Regions from separate parts of the Streptomyces sp. NPDC001450 genome, predicted to be linked through region 1. Evidence: riboswitches for the same ligand, from Rfam matches in the RefSeq annotation. Region 1 holds a riboswitch; the other holds the start of a gene.
The links. Region 1 has a riboswitch for ZMP and ZTP ahead of ACWC5O_RS36305 (glycine hydroxymethyltransferase). Riboswitches for the same ligand answer to the same signal wherever they lie in the genome.

Region 1 (7,990 bases):
ACCATCGCCACGCCGTCCGGAACTCCGGAGCCGAAGAGCGGGGCCGTCGCAACCTGACCCGGGCCGCCGGGTACCGACCGGGCGGGGCGCCGCATGGCGGCCATGACACCGAGATCAACGGAAGAGGTCATCTGATGCACATACGCACGGGAGTCGTCGCAGCGGCAGCCATCGGCTCGGTACTCATCGGCACGACAGCCGCCATGGCTGCGCCGACGACGGGCACCGTCCCCTGGTCTGCGCGGTATCGGACGGCGACCGCTTCGGGAGAGCGGTGGCTGGAAGGCAATGGTTCGGTTCCCTCCCGCGACCTCGTGGTGAGCGGCACGTTGTCCAATGCCGGAGACGGGTGTTACTCGCTGTGGACCCGGTTCACCTTCGACTTCGTCCCCGCACCGGCCCGCAAACAGGCTGAAGTGTGCGGCCGGGCGTCGGTGGACGTCGCCGTGCGACAGGCGTACCGGGCCACCACGACCGGCTACCTCACCGTGTGCAAGGGCACCAAGGCCACGGCTTCGTGCTCGCCCTGGCAGACGATCACCTCATGGCCCATCGGCTCGCCCGAGGCTGGGGCCGTCGGTGCGGATCCACACCTCGGATTCCGCCCGCGGCAACCCGTCCCGGCGGTCGACCTGGGAGACGCCCGAGCCGACTAGGACATCGCGCGCTGCGGACATCGCGCGGCTGCGTCATCTTGACTGAGCGGCTCGCACGCACGAGCACACCCGTCCGGCCGACTGCGCACCGGTCGGGGCCCGGCCGGTGGTTGGGCGGGCGCCCGCGGGATCGGTCCGCCCCTGAAGCGTGTTGCAGAAGGCTGATCACGCAGCCTGAGCCGGGCTGATGACGCATCCGGTGATGTGGGACGAGGTTGCGCATGCGGGCGACGGCCTGGACAGCGTGGTGGCGGTCGTCGCCGCGCTGTCGGCAGTCACGCAAGATCTTGTATTTCTTCACCCGGCCGAAGACTGCTCCACGCAGGCTCGCACCTTGCGGGTGGGCTGCATTGTCTGCTTTCCCGCCCTTCAGTGCGGGCAAGTCGCCCATTCCTCCGCATGACCACCGTGCTCCACGGCGCAGCACACACTCTCCCAAAGAGCACGAAGTGACTTCAGGGGGAGGGCGAACCGGCAACCCGCCTCGGTGGCCGCTCTCACCGTTCTCTAGGCTGACCGCCGAAAACAGGCCAGCCAACGGGGGAGACACCAGCATGGACACCGCACGCCGACGCCTTCGCTCGGGAACCGTCCTCCTCGGCGGCATGGGCCTGCTCGCCACCGCCCTGACCGCCTGCTCCTCCGCACCGGACAAGCGCTGCGTCGACCGCGACAGCTACCAGCTCGCCAAGGGCTACAAGATCGTCTCCGACAAGAACTGCAAGTCCACCAAGGCCTTCGTCAACGGCGCCTGGTACTACGGCGGCAAGAAGAAGGGCTCCTGGGTGAGCGGCGGCTCCTTCACCAAGCCGAGCAAGGGCTCCGGCTCGCATTCGGGCTCGGGCGGCTCGTACGGCGGCGTCCACCGCGGCGGCTTCGGCGGCGGCCACGGCAGCTCCGGCGGCTGACGAGGAACCCCCGCAGGGAACCCCCGCATGGAACGCCGTACGACCACCCCCCGCCCCGGCTGGCAGCAGACCGTCGAGGAGCAGGGGCTCGTCTACCCCCTGACCCGCCACCCCGACGGCTCACTGCGCCCCTACTGGGACGAGAGCGCCTACTACGTCTTCACCCTGGACGAGGTCGAGGCGCTGGAGGAGACCGTCGCGGAACTGCACCGCATGTGCCTCGCGGCCGCCGAGCACATCGTGGCCGAGGACCGCCTCGCCGACCTCGGCATCACCGACCCGCGCGTCGCCGAGGCCGTCACCGAGGCCTGGCGGCGCCGCGCCGAACTCCCCTCCGTCTACGGCCGGTTCGACCTCCGCTACGACGGCACCGGCCCGGCGAAGCTCCTGGAGTACAACGCCGACACCCCGACCTCACTGGTCGAGGCCGCCTCCCCCCAGTGGTTCTGGATGGAGGAACGCTTCCCCGGCGCCGACCAGTGGAACTCCCTGCACGAACGCCTGGTCGACGCCTGGCGCGAACAGGCCGCGCTGCTCCCGCCGGGCAGCCCCCTGCACTTCGCGCACTCCTCCGCCGACGAACTCGGCGAGGACCTGATGACGGTCGCCTACCTGAAGGAGACCGCCGAACAGGCCGGCCTCGCCACCGACTGGATCTCCATGGAGGAGATCGGCTGGGACACCCTCTCCGGGCGCTTCGTGGACAACGGGCTCCGCTTCATCCGCAGCATCTTCAAGCTCTACCCGTGGGAGTGGCTCACCACCGACGCCTTCGCAGGGCATGTCCTCGACACCCTGGACAACGGCGGCGGCACCGGCAGCACCCTGTGGATCGAACCCGCCTGGAAGATGCTCCTGAGCAACAAGGCCCTGCTGGCGATCCTCTGGGAGCTGTACCCCGGCCACCCGAACCTCCTGCCCGCCTACCTGGACGGCCCGCGCGAGCTGGCGGCGTCGACCGGCTATGTCGCCAAGCCGCTGCTGGGCCGCGAGGGCGCGGGCGTGACCGTCCACGAGCCCGGCGCCCCGGCCGGTACCCGGGACGAGCCCTGCTGCTACCAGCAGCTCGCCCCGCTGCCCGCCTTCGACGGCAACCACCTCGTCCTCGGCGCCTGGGTCGTCCAGGACGAGCCGGCCGGCCTCGGCCTGCGCGAGTCCTCGGGCCTGATCACCGACGAGTACGCCCGCTTCCTGCCGCACGTGATCCTCTAGGAAGGGATCCGTCAGGAAGGCTCTGGTGCCGGGGCACTAGCCCTCCAGCACGCCCGCGAGCTGGGCCAGGCCCCAGTCCAGGTCCTCCTCCGAGACGACCAGCGGCGGTGCGATCCGGATGGTCGAGCCGCGGGTGTCCTTCACCAGCACCCCGCGGTCCATCAGCTTCTCCGACACCTGCCGACCGGTGCCGAACCGCGGGTGGATGTCCACGCCCGCCCACAGCCCGCGCCCCCGCACCGCCGTGACCCGACCGGTGCCGAGCAGCCCGCCCAGCTCGCGGTGCAGCCGCGCCCCCAGTTCGGTGGCCCGGGCCTGGAACTCGCCGGAGCGCAGCATCGAGATCACCTCCAGCGCCACCGCGCAGGCCAGCGGATTCCCGCCGAACGTCGACCCGTGCTCGCCCGGCCGGAACACCCCGAGCACCTTCGCGCTCGACACCACCGCCGACACCGGCACGATCCCGCCGCCCAGCGCCTTTCCCAGCACGTACATGTCAGGTACGACCCCCTCATGCTCGCACGCGAAGGTCCGCCCGGTCCGTCCGAGGCCCGACTGGATCTCGTCGGCGACGAAGAGCACGTTCCGCTCGCGGGTCAGCTCCCGCACCTTCGGCAGATAGCCGGCCGGCGGCACGATCACCCCCGACTCGCCCTGGATCGGCTCCAGCAGCACGGCGACGGTGTTCTCGGTGAGCGCGGACCGCATCGCGGTCAGATCCCCGTACGGCACGATCTCGAAGCCCGGCGTGTACGGCCCGAAGTCCGCCCGGGCCTCCGGATCGGTCGAGAAGCTGATGATCGTGGTCGTACGCCCGTGGAAGTTGCCGCCCGCGACCACGATCTTCGCCATCTCCGCGGGCACCCCCTTCACCCGGTACCCCCACTTCCGGGCCGTCTTCACCGCGCTCTCCACGGCCTCGGCGCCCGAGTTCATCGGCAGCACCATCTCCATGCCGCACAGCTCGGCCAGCTCCGTGCAGAACGCGGCGAACCGGTCGTGGTGGAAGGCGCGGGACGTCAGCGTCACCCGCTCCAGCTGCCGCTCGGCCGCGTCGAGGAGCCGCCGGTTGCCGTGCCCGAAATTGAGCGCCGAGTAACCGGCCAGCAGATCCAGATACCGCCGCCCTTCCACATCGGTCATCCACGCCCCCTCCGCCGTGGCCACGACGACGGGCAGCGGATGGTAGGTGGGCGCACTGTGCGCGTCGGCGGCGGCGATGAGGTCTTCAGCAGTGGTCACGGACCCTCCCGGGACACGACCGGATACGACGGTGACCCCCTTCCTATCCTCGCCCGCATGGTGGACGCGGGACCTCGCCGCTCCGGCGCGCCCGGTAGGCTGATCAGCGGGTCGTGACTGGCGCGCTAGGGATGGGACGGACCATCGGGGAGCGGCCCGAGCGGGAAAAGAGTGCCGTGCGCCTGGGCCGAACGTGAACGCTGTAAGCACGCCGTCCGGAGGTCCCCATGCCAGAGCAGCCCCTGTCGACCGAGTCCACCGCCTTCCGTGCCGCCCTCGACGTGATCCGTGCCGTCGAGCCGCGGGTCGCCGACGCCATCGGCCAGGAGGTGACCGACCAGCGCGAGATGCTGAAGCTGATCGCCTCCGAGAACTACGCCTCGCCGGCCACCCTGCTGGCGATGGGCAACTGGTTCAGCGACAAGTACGCCGAGGGCACCATCGGCCGCCGCTTCTACGCCGGCTGCCGCAACGTCGACACGGTGGAGTCCCTGGCCGCCGAGCACGCCAAGGCGATCTTCGGAGCCCGACACGCCTACGTCCAGCCGCACTCCGGCATCGACGCCAACCTCGTCGCCTTCTGGGCCGTGCTCGCGGACCGCGTGGAGGTCCCGTTCCTGGAGAAGACCGGCGCCCGCCAGGTCAACGACCTCTCCGAGGCCGACTGGGCCGAGCTCCGCCAGGCCTTCGGCAACCAGCGCATGCTCGGCATGTCCCTGGACGCCGGCGGCCACCTCACCCACGGCTTCCGCCCGAACATCTCCGGCAAGATGTTCGACCAGCGCTCCTACGGCACCGACCCGGCCACGGGCCTCATCGACTACGAGGCCCTGCGCGCCCAGGCCCGCGAGTTCAAGCCGCTGATCATCGTCGCGGGCTACTCGGCGTACCCCCGTCTGGTGAACTTCCGCATCATGCGCGAGATCGCCGACGAGGTCGGCGCGACCCTGATGGTCGACATGGCCCACTTCGCCGGTCTGGTCGCCGGCAAGGTCCTGACCGGCGACTTCGACCCGGTCCCGCACGCCCAGATCGTCACCACGACCACCCACAAGTCCCTGCGCGGCCCGCGCGGCGGCATGGTCCTGTGCGACGACTCCCTGAAGGACCAGGTCGACCGCGGCTGCCCGATGGTGCTCGGCGGCCCGCTCCCGCACGTCATGGCCGCGAAGGCCGTCGCCCTCGCCGAGGCCCGTCAGCCCTCCTTCCAGGACTACGCCCAGCGCATCGTCGACAACTCCCGCGCCCTCGCCGAGGGCCTGATGAAGCGCGGCGCCACCCTGGTCACCGGCGGCACGGACAACCACCTCAACCTGATCGACGTGGCCACCTCCTACGGCCTCACCGGCCGCCAGGCCGAGGCGGCCCTGCTCGAGTCCGGCATCGTCACCAACCGCAACGCCATCCCGGCCGACCCGAACGGCGCCTGGTACACCTCCGGCATCCGCATCGGCACCCCCGCCCTGACCACCCGGGGCCTCGGCACCGCGGAGATGGACGAGGTCGCCGGCCTCATCGACCGCGTCCTCACCACCACCGAGCCGGGCACCACCAAGTCGGGCGCCCCGTCCAAGGCGGCCCACGTCCTGGACGAGAAGATCGCGGAGGAGATCGCCCAGAGGGCAACGGACCTGGTGGCGGCGTTCCCGCTCTACCCTGAAATCGACCTCGGCTGATCAACGCCCCAAGGGGCAGCCAACCCCAGGGGCGCGGGGTCGCATTCAAGCGGGGCCGCATTCGATATGCGGCCCCGCCGCGTGGGCGCGGCCAGCCCCCACGGGCCCGTAGTTCCCCACGCACCGAACCCCCCGAGCTCTCTGAGACAATAAAAAACATGGCTTCCGCTGACCAACCTCGCGTGCTCTCCGGCATCCAGCCCACCGCCGGCTCGTTCCACCTCGGCAACTACCTCGGCGCCGTCCGCCAGTGGGTGGCCCTGCAGGAGTCCCACGACGCCTTCTACATGGTCGTCGACCTGCACGCGATCACGGTCCCGCAGGACCCGAAGGACCTGCGCGCCAACACCCGCCTGGCCGCGGCCCAGCTGCTGGCCGCCGGTCTCGACCCCGACCGCTGCACCCTCTTCGTCCAGAGCCACGTGCCCGAGCACGCCCAGCTCGCCTGGATCATGAACTGCCTCACCGGCTTCGGCGAGGCCAGCCGGATGACCCAGTTCAAGGACAAGTCCGCCAAGCAGGGTGCCGAGCGGGCCTCCGTCGGCCTGTTCACGTACCCGATCCTGCAGGTCGCGGACATCCTGCTGTACCAGGCCAACGAGGTGCCGGTCGGCGAGGACCAGCGCCAGCACATCGAGCTGACCCGCGACCTCGCCGAGCGTTTCAACGGCCGCTTCGGCGACACGTTCACGATGCCGTCGCCGTACATCCTCAAGGAGACGGCGAAGATCTACGACCTTCAGGACCCGTCGATCAAGATGAGCAAGTCGGCGTCCACACCGAAGGGCCTGATCAACCTGCTCGACGAGCCGAAGGCGACGGCCAAGAAGGTCAAGAGCGCCGTCACCGACACCGACACCGTGATCCGCTACGACGCGGAGAACAAGCCGGGCGTGTCGAACCTCCTCACCATCTACTCCACGCTCACCGGCAGGTCGATCGCCGAGCTGGAGCAGGACTACGAGGGCAAGATGTACGGCGCGCTCAAGACGGACCTCGCCGAGGTCATGGTCGGGTTCGTGACGCCGTTCCGGGAGCGCACCCAGCAGTACCTGGACGACCCCGAGACGCTCGACTCGATCCTCGCCAAGGGCGCGGAGAAGGCGCGCGCCGTCGCCGCGGAGACGCTTGCGCAGGCGTACGACCGGGTGGGTTTTCTGCCTGCGAAGCACTGAGACGCACTGAGAAGCACGAACCGGCGCTGAGGCGCACGACCGTACACACGTCCGACCGGGCAGAGCGCTGCACATCACTTCCGCTGCGCCTGCCCACAGGACATCCGTGGCCGTACAGTCGATAGCCGACGGCCCGGTCGTGGACGCGACGAAGGCGGCGACGAAGACGGCCGGGAAACATCACGCGACGACAGGAGACGACGTGGGGACCGTAACGATCGGCGTGTCGATCGCGGTCCCGGAGCCTCACGGCAGCCTGCTCCAGGAGCTGCGCGCGGGCTTCGGCGACGCCGCGGCTCACGGCATCCCCACGCATGTCACCCTGCTGCCGCCGACCGAGGTGGACACGACCGACCTGGCGGCCGTCGAGGCGCACCTGACGCAGGTCGCGGCGGCCGGTCGGCCGTTCCCGATGCGGCTGTGCGGAACCGGCACCTTCCGGCCCCTGTCGCCGGTCGTCTATGTGCGTGTCGTGCAGGGCGCCGAGGCCTGCGCCTGGCTGCAGCAGCGGGTGCGGGACGCCTCGGGGCCGGTGGCACGCGAGCTGCAGTTCCCGTACCACCCGCATGTCACGGTCGCCCACGGCATCGACGAGGCGGCGATGGACCGCGCCTTCGTCGAGCTGGCCGGCTTCGAGGCCGAGTGGCCGTGCACCGGGTTCGCGCTGTACGCGCAGGGCGCCGACGACGTGTGGCGCAAACTGCGGGAGTACGCGTTCGGTGGATCCGTGGTGCCCTCGCAGGGGGGCCACGCGGACGTCCAGCGCGGGACGATCGCCAGTCGCTGACGCTGCGCTACAAGGGCAGCCTGCGAAACAGCGCACGCGGCGCGTGCCGTAGCGCAGACATCACCAGGCGCAGGGCGCCCGGCACCCACACCGTCTCCGAGCGGCGGCGCAGGCCCAGTTCGACGGCCGTGGCGACCGCCTCGGGGGTGGTGGCGAGCGGGGCCACGGGCAGGTCGGCCGTCATCCGGGTACGGACGAATCCGGGGCGTACGACCATGACGTGCACGCCGGTGCCGTAGAGCGCGTCGCCGAGGCCCTGGGCGAAGGCGTCGAGGCCGGCCTTGCTGGAGCCGTAGATGAAGTCGGCGCGGCGGGCCCGTTCGCCGGCGGCGGA
Region 2 (7,990 bases), on a different contig from region 1:
TCGTGACCGGGGCGACGGTGTCCAACACGGTCGGGCTGGCGATCGCCCGCGAGTGGCTCGGCGAGCGGCTCGGGGTGGACGTCTCCCGGGCGGGGGTCGCCGCGCTCGGCCCGGTCGACGTGCTCTCCGGCAGTCCGCACTCCAGCGTGGTGAAGGCCCTGTCGGTGCTGGGGATCGGCCGGGACCGGCTGCGGCGGGTGCCGCTGCTGCCGGGCGACCGGGAGGCCGTGGACGTGGCCGCGCTGGAGACGGCGCTGGCGGGGCTGGGCGGGCGGCCCGCGATCGTCGTCGCGAACGCGGGGACCGTGGACACCGTCGACTTCGACGACCTGCGGACGATCGCCGCGCTGAAGGAGCGCCACGACTTCTGGCTGCACGTGGACGCCGCGTTCGGCGGTTTCGCCGCCCTCTCCCCCGAGTACGCCGCCCTGGTCGACGGGCTGGACGCGGCCGACTCGGTCTGCGTGGACCTGCACAAGTGGCTCAACGTGCCCTATGACGCGGCCGTCCAGTTCACCCGCCGCCGCGACCTCCAGGTGGCGGTGTTCCACAACGCCTCGCCGTACCTGGGCCTGCCCACCGGCGAGCCCGACTTCCTGCACCTCACCCCGGAGAACTCCCGGCGGCTGCGCGCCCTGCCTGCCTGGTTCTCGCTGGTGGCCTACGGCCGGGCCGGGCACCGCGAGATCGTCGAGCGGAACGTGGCCCTCGCCCGCCGGCTGGGCGAGGGCGTCGACGGCCTGCCGGGCCTGCGCCTGCTGGCCCCGGTCCGGCTCAACGTCGTCTGCTTCACGCTCGCCGAGGAGGAGCCCACGCAGGAGCGGGTGGCCGCGCTGGCGCGGGCGGTCGCCGAGTCCGGGGAGGCGTTCCTGACGCCGACCGTGTACGGCGGGGTGCCCGCGCTGCGGGCCGCGTTCAGCAACTGGCGCACCACCGAGGCCGACACCCGCCGGGTCCTGGACGTGCTCGCGGCGGCTTCCGGCTGACGGCTCAGGGCTGCTCGAGGGCCGTACGGAACCCGGTCTGTACGGCGGTCAGGCCGCCGTCGACCACCAGCGTGGTGCCGGTGATCCAGGCGGCGTCGCGGGAGGCGAGGAAGGCGACCGCGGCCGCGACGTCCTCCGGTTCGCCGACCCGGCCGAGCGGGTACAGGCCGCGGACGGCGTCGAGTTCGCTGTCGCGCGCTTCCCAGGCGGAGGTGCGGACCGTGCCCGGCCTTGGCGACGCTGTAGGCGTGGTTGCCGAAGTCCTGCGGGCCGTTGACGGAGCCGACGCCGACGATGGCGCAGCGCGCAAAGGCGGCGAGGTGGGGCAGGGCGGCGCAGTTGACCAGAACGTCGAGCGAGCCGAAGGCGGCAACGGCGTGGGCGACGGCCGCCTCGACGGAGTTCCGGTCCGCCACGTCGCACGCCCAACGCCTCGCCGATCAGACCCGGTTGGCGCAGCGGCCGCGGTCCGCTCCGGGTCAGTGCCCGCGTTTGATCCACTCCTCCAGGTGGGGTGCCTCGTCGCCGATGGTGGTGGAGTCGCCGTGTCCGGTGAGGACCTTGGTCTCCGGCGGGAGTGTGAGGAGCCGGTCGCGGATGGACTCGATGATCGTCGGGAAGTGGGAGAACGAGCGTCCGGTGGCACCCGGGCCGCCCTTGAAGAGGGTGTCGCCGGTGAAGACGACGCCGAGCCCGGGGTCGTACAGGCAGACCGCGCCGAGGGCGTGGCCGGGGGTGTGCAGGACCGTCAGGTCGGCGCCGGCGGCCTCGATGACCTGGCCGTCGGCGAGGTGGCGGTCGGGGTCGCGGCCGGGGTGGGTGAGCCTCCACAGCGGCAGGTCGTCCGGGTGGAGCCAGATGGTGGCGCCGGTGAGGTCCGCGAGGGCGGGGGCCGCGTCGATGTGGTCGTTGTGGGCGTGGGTGCACAGGATCGCGGTGAGCCGGCGGTCGCCGACGGCGCGGGCGATGGCCTCGGCGTCGTGGGCGGCGTCGATGACGACCACCTCGTGATCGTCGCCGACGAGCCACACGTTGTTGTCGACGTCCCAGGTGCCGCCGTCGAGCGTGAACTGGCCGGAGGTGACGAGGCGTTCGATGCGGGCGGTCATCACAGCACCACCACCGAGCGCAGCACGTCGCCGTGGTGCATCCGCTCGAACGCCTTCTCCACCTCGTCGAGTTGGATGGTCTCGGTGACGAACGCGTCCAGCGGCAGGCGCCCCTGGAGGTGGAGGTCGATCAGCATGGGGAAGTCCCGGGAGGGCAGGCAGTCGCCGTACCAGCTGGACTTGAGCGCGCCGCCGCGCCCGAAGACGTCCAGCAGCGGCAGTTCGAGCTTCATCTCGGGGGTGGGGACGCCGACGAGGACGACGGTGCCGGCCAGGTCACGGGCGTAGAAGGCCTGCTTGTACGTCTCGGGCCGGCCGACCGCCTCGATGACGACGTCGGCGCCGAAGCCGCCGGTCAGCTCGCGGATGGCCTCGACCGGGTCGGTCTCCTTGGAGTTGACCGTGTGGGTGGCGCCCAGCGTGCGGGCCTTCTCCAGCTTGCGGTCGTCGATGTCCACGGCGATGATCCGGGCCGCGCCGGCGAGGTTCGACCCGGCGATGGCCGCGTCGCCGACGCCACCGCAGCCGATGACGGCGACCGAGTCGCCGCGGCCGACGCCTCCGGTGTTGATGGCGGCGCCGATGCCGGCCATCACCCCGCAGCCGAGCAGCCCGGCCACGGCCGGGGAGACGGCCGGGTCGACCTTGGTGCACTGTCCGGCCGCGACCAGCGTCTTCTCGGCGAAGGCTCCGATGCCGAGCGCCGGGGAGAGTTCCTGCCCGGTGGCGGCGAGGGTCATCCTCTGCTTCGCGTTGTGGGTGTTGAAGCAGTACCAAGGGCGGCCGCGCAGGCAGGCCCGGCAATTGCCGCACACGGCACGCCAGTTGAGGACGACGAAGTCACCGGGCGCCAGGTCGGTGACGCCCTCGCCGACCGACTCCACGACGCCGGCGGCCTCGTGGCCGAGCAGGAAGGGGAACTCGTCCGAGATTCCGCCCTGTTTGTAGTGCAGATCGGTGTGACAGACACCGCAGGCCTGGACGCGTACGACGGCTTCGCCGGGCCCCGGGTCCGGGACCACGATCGTCTCGACCCGTACGGGCTCGTCCTTCCCCGGTGCGATCACGCCGCGTACTTCCTGCGCCATGGCCTGGCCCCTTTTCCTCGATGTGCCTTCGGGGCCGACCCTACGCGCGAGGGCCCGGTAGCGGGCTGGACCACGACGACGACCGTGGATCTTTCGGCCGTCGTCCGGTGGTCCGGACGCACGGCGAAGAGGGCCGTCCGGGCGGGACGGCCCTCGGGTCCGTGGGCGGCTCAGGCCTCGACGGCGGGCAGCAGACCGGTCACGGGGGCGGCAAGGTCGGTGAGCTGGTGCAGCTCGTTCAGCCGCTGCAGTTCGCTGACCTGGTTCAACGGGCGGAGCTGGTCCGAGACTCGCGGGAGCTCGGTCCTGTGCTCTGCGGGGATGTCGCTGACGGCGAGCGAGTCCAGCGTGGTCATCGGGTTGATCTGCCCGGTGTTCGGTGCGCTCGCGTCGGCAGCGTTGGCCAGCGGCGCGGCGAGGCCCGTGACGCCGACGGCCAGACCGACGGCGGCGACGATACGTCGTGTTGAGATCATGCCCTCAGCAACGGCGGCGGGCCCCGCTCGGACACGGCCCCCGGTCGCCGCTCACCCGTCAGGCGGACCGCCTCGGCTGCGCTTGCCGTCGCCGCCGGGGCGGAGGAGTCTCGGAGGTGGGGCCCGTGCGGCCTGTTCCCGCCGGGCCATGGCGCCTTAAGGAGGTCACCATGGGAGCTGCGACAGGCTCCGCCTTCGACACCGAGACACTGCGCCGGGGCATAGAGGGGAACACTGGGAACACCCTGCTCGCCCTCTACGCGGACGACGCCGAGATCCGCATCATCGACCGCAACACCCAGCCCAGCCATCCCAAGGTCCTGCACGGTCGGCGCGACATAGCCGAGATGCTCGACGACGTCTACAGCCGTGACATGACGCACAAGCTGGACCAGTGCGTCATCCAGGGCGACCACGCCGCCTTCTCCGAGTCCTGCGAGTACGCGGACGGCACGCGTGTCCTCGCCGAGTCCATGGTCACCCTGCGTGACGGGAAGATCGCCGAACAGATCCTGATCCAGGCATGGGACGAGTAGGGAGGAAGGTCGCGAGGGTCCAGGTCACCTCCCGGCTGACCTGGACCTTCTCGGCCCGTGCAGCGTTGGGCCGGGCGCGTCCGCCCCGCTCTCGGCTGCCAGGACCAGTTTCCGCAGCAGGTCTGCGAGCGTCCGCTGCTCTGCTTCGGTCAGTGTTGCGAGCAGCGCACCCTCACCCGCGTCCTCCGCTGCCGCATGCGCCTCGAACGCGGCGTGCCCGGCCTCGGTGAGCCGTACCCGCACCCGCCGGCGGTCGCCGGTCTCGTGGGTACGGGTGATCAGCCCGGCCTCCTCGACGGCCCCGAGCCGCGCCGACAGCGCACCCCGGGTCAGGCCGAGCCGGCCGGCGAGCTGTGAGGGACTGGACTCGTACGGCGGTCCGGACCTGCGCAGCATCAACAGCACCTTGTACTGCCAGTACTTGAGGCCGTCGGAGTCCAGCACGTCCCGGCGGGCCTGGGCGGTGTGCCGGCCGAGGATCGCCAGCCGGGCGACGATCGCCTCCTTGACCGGGTCCAGCCAGTCCAGCTCGCGCGCCCAGACGGCCACGTGCCGGTCCACCGAGTCCTGCACTGTCTGCCTCCCGCAGTGGTTTTCTTGTGGATCATTTTTCGCGTAACTACCTTGCCCGGCATGACCTCTGCAGCGCACGCTTTCGTTGACATCGATGAACTACTCGACGCGGCACGTGAGTTGAGCGTGGCCGGTCGCTGGGAGCGGGCGGCGCGGCTGCTCGACGCGGCCGCCGCCGACGAGCCCGCCGCCCGCGCGCGGCTCACCCGGGCCGCTGCCGAAGTCGCCCTGGACCGTGACTGGTTCGCGGGGACCGACACCGCGGCCGAGCGGCTCGAGGCGGCGGAGAAGGAGTTCCCGGACGGCGACTGGGAAACCGGCTTCCTCCGGCTCAGGCACACCTACGGCCGGCTGCTCCTGGTCGACGGCACCCTGCGCATCGGCCCGGACGGCAAGGACCCCGAGGCGCTCACCGCCGTCCTCGACCGGGCGCGGGAGCTGCACGACAGCGCTCCGGACGAGGTGCGGCGGGGCTGGGCGGCGATGTACCGGGGGCTGATCACGGAGAACCACTTCGCCCAGCGGGCGGCCGCCGCCGGGCACTACACCGCCGCGCTCCGCGCCGGGGAGGCCGGCGCGGACGGTCTGCTGGCCCGTGAGGCGCTGCGGCATCTCGGCGACCACGACCACGACGCCGGTGACCGCGTGCGGGCCGGGGAGCGCTGGCGGCGGGCCACCGCGCTGGGCGCCCGGGCCGGCACGGTGCCCGGCACCCTCTCCCAGCAGTTGCTGCTGGCCGTGCTGGCCCGGGACGCGGGCGACGAGGCGGGCGCCGTCGCCCTGGCGGCGGAGATCGTGCGCTGGGCCGGGGCGATCGGCGCGGACCGGCTGGCCGCCCAGGCGGACGCCTTCCTCGCCGGGGCGGATCCCACGGCGCCCGGGTCCACGGACGCGCACTGAGCGCCGTCCGCGCTCTCGGCTAGGCTGTGGGCGGGCCGTGACTGGCGCTGAGGTGGAGTACCACCGGGGAGCGGTCCGTGGAGAATGCCGCGCGCCTGGGCGATGAAGGCCAACCAGCTCAGGAGTGCAGATGACACAGGCCCGGCTCATGGACGGCACCGCCCTCGCCCGACGCATCGTCGAGGAGACCGCGAAGAAGGCCGCCGATCTGACCGAACGGACGGGCAGCGCGCCCTGTCTGGCCACGGTGCTGGTCGGCGAGGACCCGGCGTCCGTCACCTACGTCCGCATGAAGCAGAACCGCTGCCGCAAGGCCGGCATCGAGTCCCGTCACGTGGCGCTGCCCGCCGCCACGACCACCGCCGAACTCGTCGGCACCCTGCGGGAGTTGTCGGCCGACCCGGCGGTGCACGGCATCCTGCTGCAGCACCCGGTGGGTGACCACATCGACGAGCGGGCCGCGTTCGAGGCGATCGCGCCGGAGAAGGACGTCGACGGCGTCACCTTCGCCTCGTTCGCCACGATGAGTTTCGGCCTGCCGGGCTTCGTCTCCTGCACGCCCGGCGGCATCATCCGGCTGCTCGACGAGTACGACGTCGACCCGGCCGGGAAGCGGGCCGTGGTGGTGGGCCGCAGCGCGATCCTCGGCAAGCCGGTGGGCATGCTGCTCCTGGCCCGCGACGCGACCGTGACGTACTGCCACTCGCGCACCCGGGACCTGTCCGCCGCGGTCCGTGAGGCGGACATCGTGGTCGCCGCCGTGGGCCGGCCGCGTCTCATCCGGGGCCAGGACATCAAGCCGGGCGCGGTCGTCGTCGACGCGGGCTACAACGCCGGGAACGTCGGTGACGTCGACTTCGACTCCGCCGTGGAGCGGGCCTCGCTGATCACGCCGGTGCCGGGCGGTGTCGGCCCGATGACGATCGCCACGCTGCTGGAGCAGACCGTGGCCGCCGCCGCCCGGCAGCTCGGGGTGTGATCAGCGCATCCAGGCGCGGTACTCCATGACGTCCCCGGCCTTCACCCGGTACTCGTGCTCGGCCCGGGTGAAGGTGGTCTCCATGCCGAGGACGGCGCCGGTGCGCGGCTCCAGGATCAGCATGCGGCGAACGCCCCCGGTGTCGTACACGTACGCATGGCCGGGGCGGCCCAGGCGGTCGGTCACCTCACCGGCCGGCCGCAGCCCCTTGGCCTCGGCGAACAGCCGGACGAGGGCCGCCGACTCGCGGGCACCCAGGGTCCAGTGGTCGAGCAGTTCCCCGACGGCGTCGAACAGTTCGGCGGTCCTCAGCGGGGCCGTGCTGCGGTCGATCCCGGGCCGGACGATCTCGGTGAGGTAGTCCCGCAGACGCGCCGCGGTGTGCGGCGGGGTCCCCTCGGGCGGGACATCGCTCCACATCGGCGGGTACGTGGTCCGGCTGATCACGTGGCCGTCCGCCACCTCGTGCGGGTTGTCACCCTCGTCGGTGAGGACCGGGCGACCCGGCCTGCGTGGGTCGGTCGCCACGACCAGTTCGGTGTGGCCTGCGTCCGCCCGCCAGCGCACCACCCGCTCCTCGGGGAGGGTGACGGGGTGCTTGCCGTCGCTCATGCCGAGGCTCCACGACTGCACGTGCGTGCCCTTGCGCAGGCCCGGTGAGCCGCCCGCCGCGGCCGCGTCGGCCAGGGCGACCATCTCCTTCAGGGCCACGGGCGTGGAGTGGAGGCGGACGGTCAGCGGGCGCGGCGCGGCGACGGCCCGCGGTGCGCTCGGACCGCCGAGCACGGCGTCGACGGCGACCACCAGGACGACGGTGGTGGCGGCGAGGCCCCAGACCAGCCGGGCGCGCGGGGTGCGACCGGGGAGCGCCGGGAGCAGCCGGACCCGGCGCCGCGGGGGGGCCTCGTGCAGCAGCCGCTCCAACCATCGCTCGGCGCGCTGGTCCAGCGGCCCGTCGCCGAAGTGGGGGCCGTCGGTCGGCACCGGGTTGGCGCGGCGGAGGAGTTCGAGTTCGTCAGCCATGTCGGTGGTCCTCGCAGAGGGTCGCGTCGGCGGGGGCGGGCAGGGCTGCCGCAGCGGGCCCCATCCGGTCGATCTCGGCTCTCAGCCGACGCCGGGCCCGGTGCAGTCGCATGACCGCCGCCCGTCTGCCGCAGCCCAGGGCCACCGCGATCTCGTCGGCGCCGAGTTCCTCCCATGCCGCGAGGCGCAGTATCTCCTGGTCCGCCGGGGAGAGCCGGGCCAGCGCCTCGTGCACCCAGGCGCCGGGGGCCTCCGCGTCGGGGCTGTCCACGATGTGCCGGCCGTGCGCCGCCTCGTCGTTGCCCAGCCGGTCCACCAGC

Region 2: it holds a riboswitch for ZMP and ZTP, as region 1 does, so the genes downstream of both, ACWC5O_RS41135 (bifunctional 5,10-methylenetetrahydrofolate dehydrogenase/5,10-methenyltetrahydrofolate cyclohydrolase) here and ACWC5O_RS36305 (glycine hydroxymethyltransferase) in region 1, are expected to answer to the same signal.

Annotation. Positions count from the first base shown of each region.
Region 1 covers NZ_JBSFHY010000043.1:63,772-71,761, forward strand. The annotation lists gene ACWC5O_RS36275 (sporulation-delaying protein SdpB family protein) at 1-57, shown strand, start outside; gene ACWC5O_RS36280 (hypothetical protein) at 135-656, shown strand; gene ACWC5O_RS36285 (hypothetical protein) at 844-1,059, shown strand; gene ACWC5O_RS36290 (hypothetical protein) at 1,211-1,564, shown strand; gene ACWC5O_RS36295 (glutathionylspermidine synthase family protein) at 1,592-2,776, shown strand; gene rocD (ornithine--oxo-acid transaminase) at 2,813-4,018, opposite strand; ZMP/ZTP riboswitch at 4,122-4,213, shown strand; gene ACWC5O_RS36305 (glycine hydroxymethyltransferase) at 4,246-5,694, shown strand; gene trpS (tryptophan--tRNA ligase) at 5,853-6,869, shown strand; gene ACWC5O_RS36315 (2'-5' RNA ligase family protein) at 7,072-7,656, shown strand; gene ACWC5O_RS36320 (decaprenylphospho-beta-D-erythro-pentofuranosid-2-ulose 2-reductase) at 7,664-7,990, opposite strand, start outside.
Region 2 covers NZ_JBSFHY010000059.1:36,711-44,700, forward strand. The annotation lists gene ACWC5O_RS41095 (pyridoxal phosphate-dependent decarboxylase family protein) at 1-986, shown strand, start outside; partial or broken gene ACWC5O_RS41100 (SDR family NAD(P)-dependent oxidoreductase) at 991-1,423, opposite strand; gene ACWC5O_RS41105 (MBL fold metallo-hydrolase) at 1,466-2,095, opposite strand; gene ACWC5O_RS41110 (S-(hydroxymethyl)mycothiol dehydrogenase) at 2,095-3,183, opposite strand; gene ACWC5O_RS41115 (hypothetical protein) at 3,354-3,659, opposite strand; gene ACWC5O_RS41120 (nuclear transport factor 2 family protein) at 3,830-4,195, shown strand; gene ACWC5O_RS41125 (MarR family winged helix-turn-helix transcriptional regulator) at 4,220-4,768, opposite strand; gene ACWC5O_RS41130 (hypothetical protein) at 4,829-5,668, shown strand; ZMP/ZTP riboswitch at 5,696-5,776, shown strand; gene ACWC5O_RS41135 (bifunctional 5,10-methylenetetrahydrofolate dehydrogenase/5,10-methenyltetrahydrofolate cyclohydrolase) at 5,799-6,647, shown strand; gene ACWC5O_RS41140 (CU044_5270 family protein) at 6,648-7,670, opposite strand; gene ACWC5O_RS41145 (RNA polymerase sigma factor) at 7,663-7,990, opposite strand, start outside.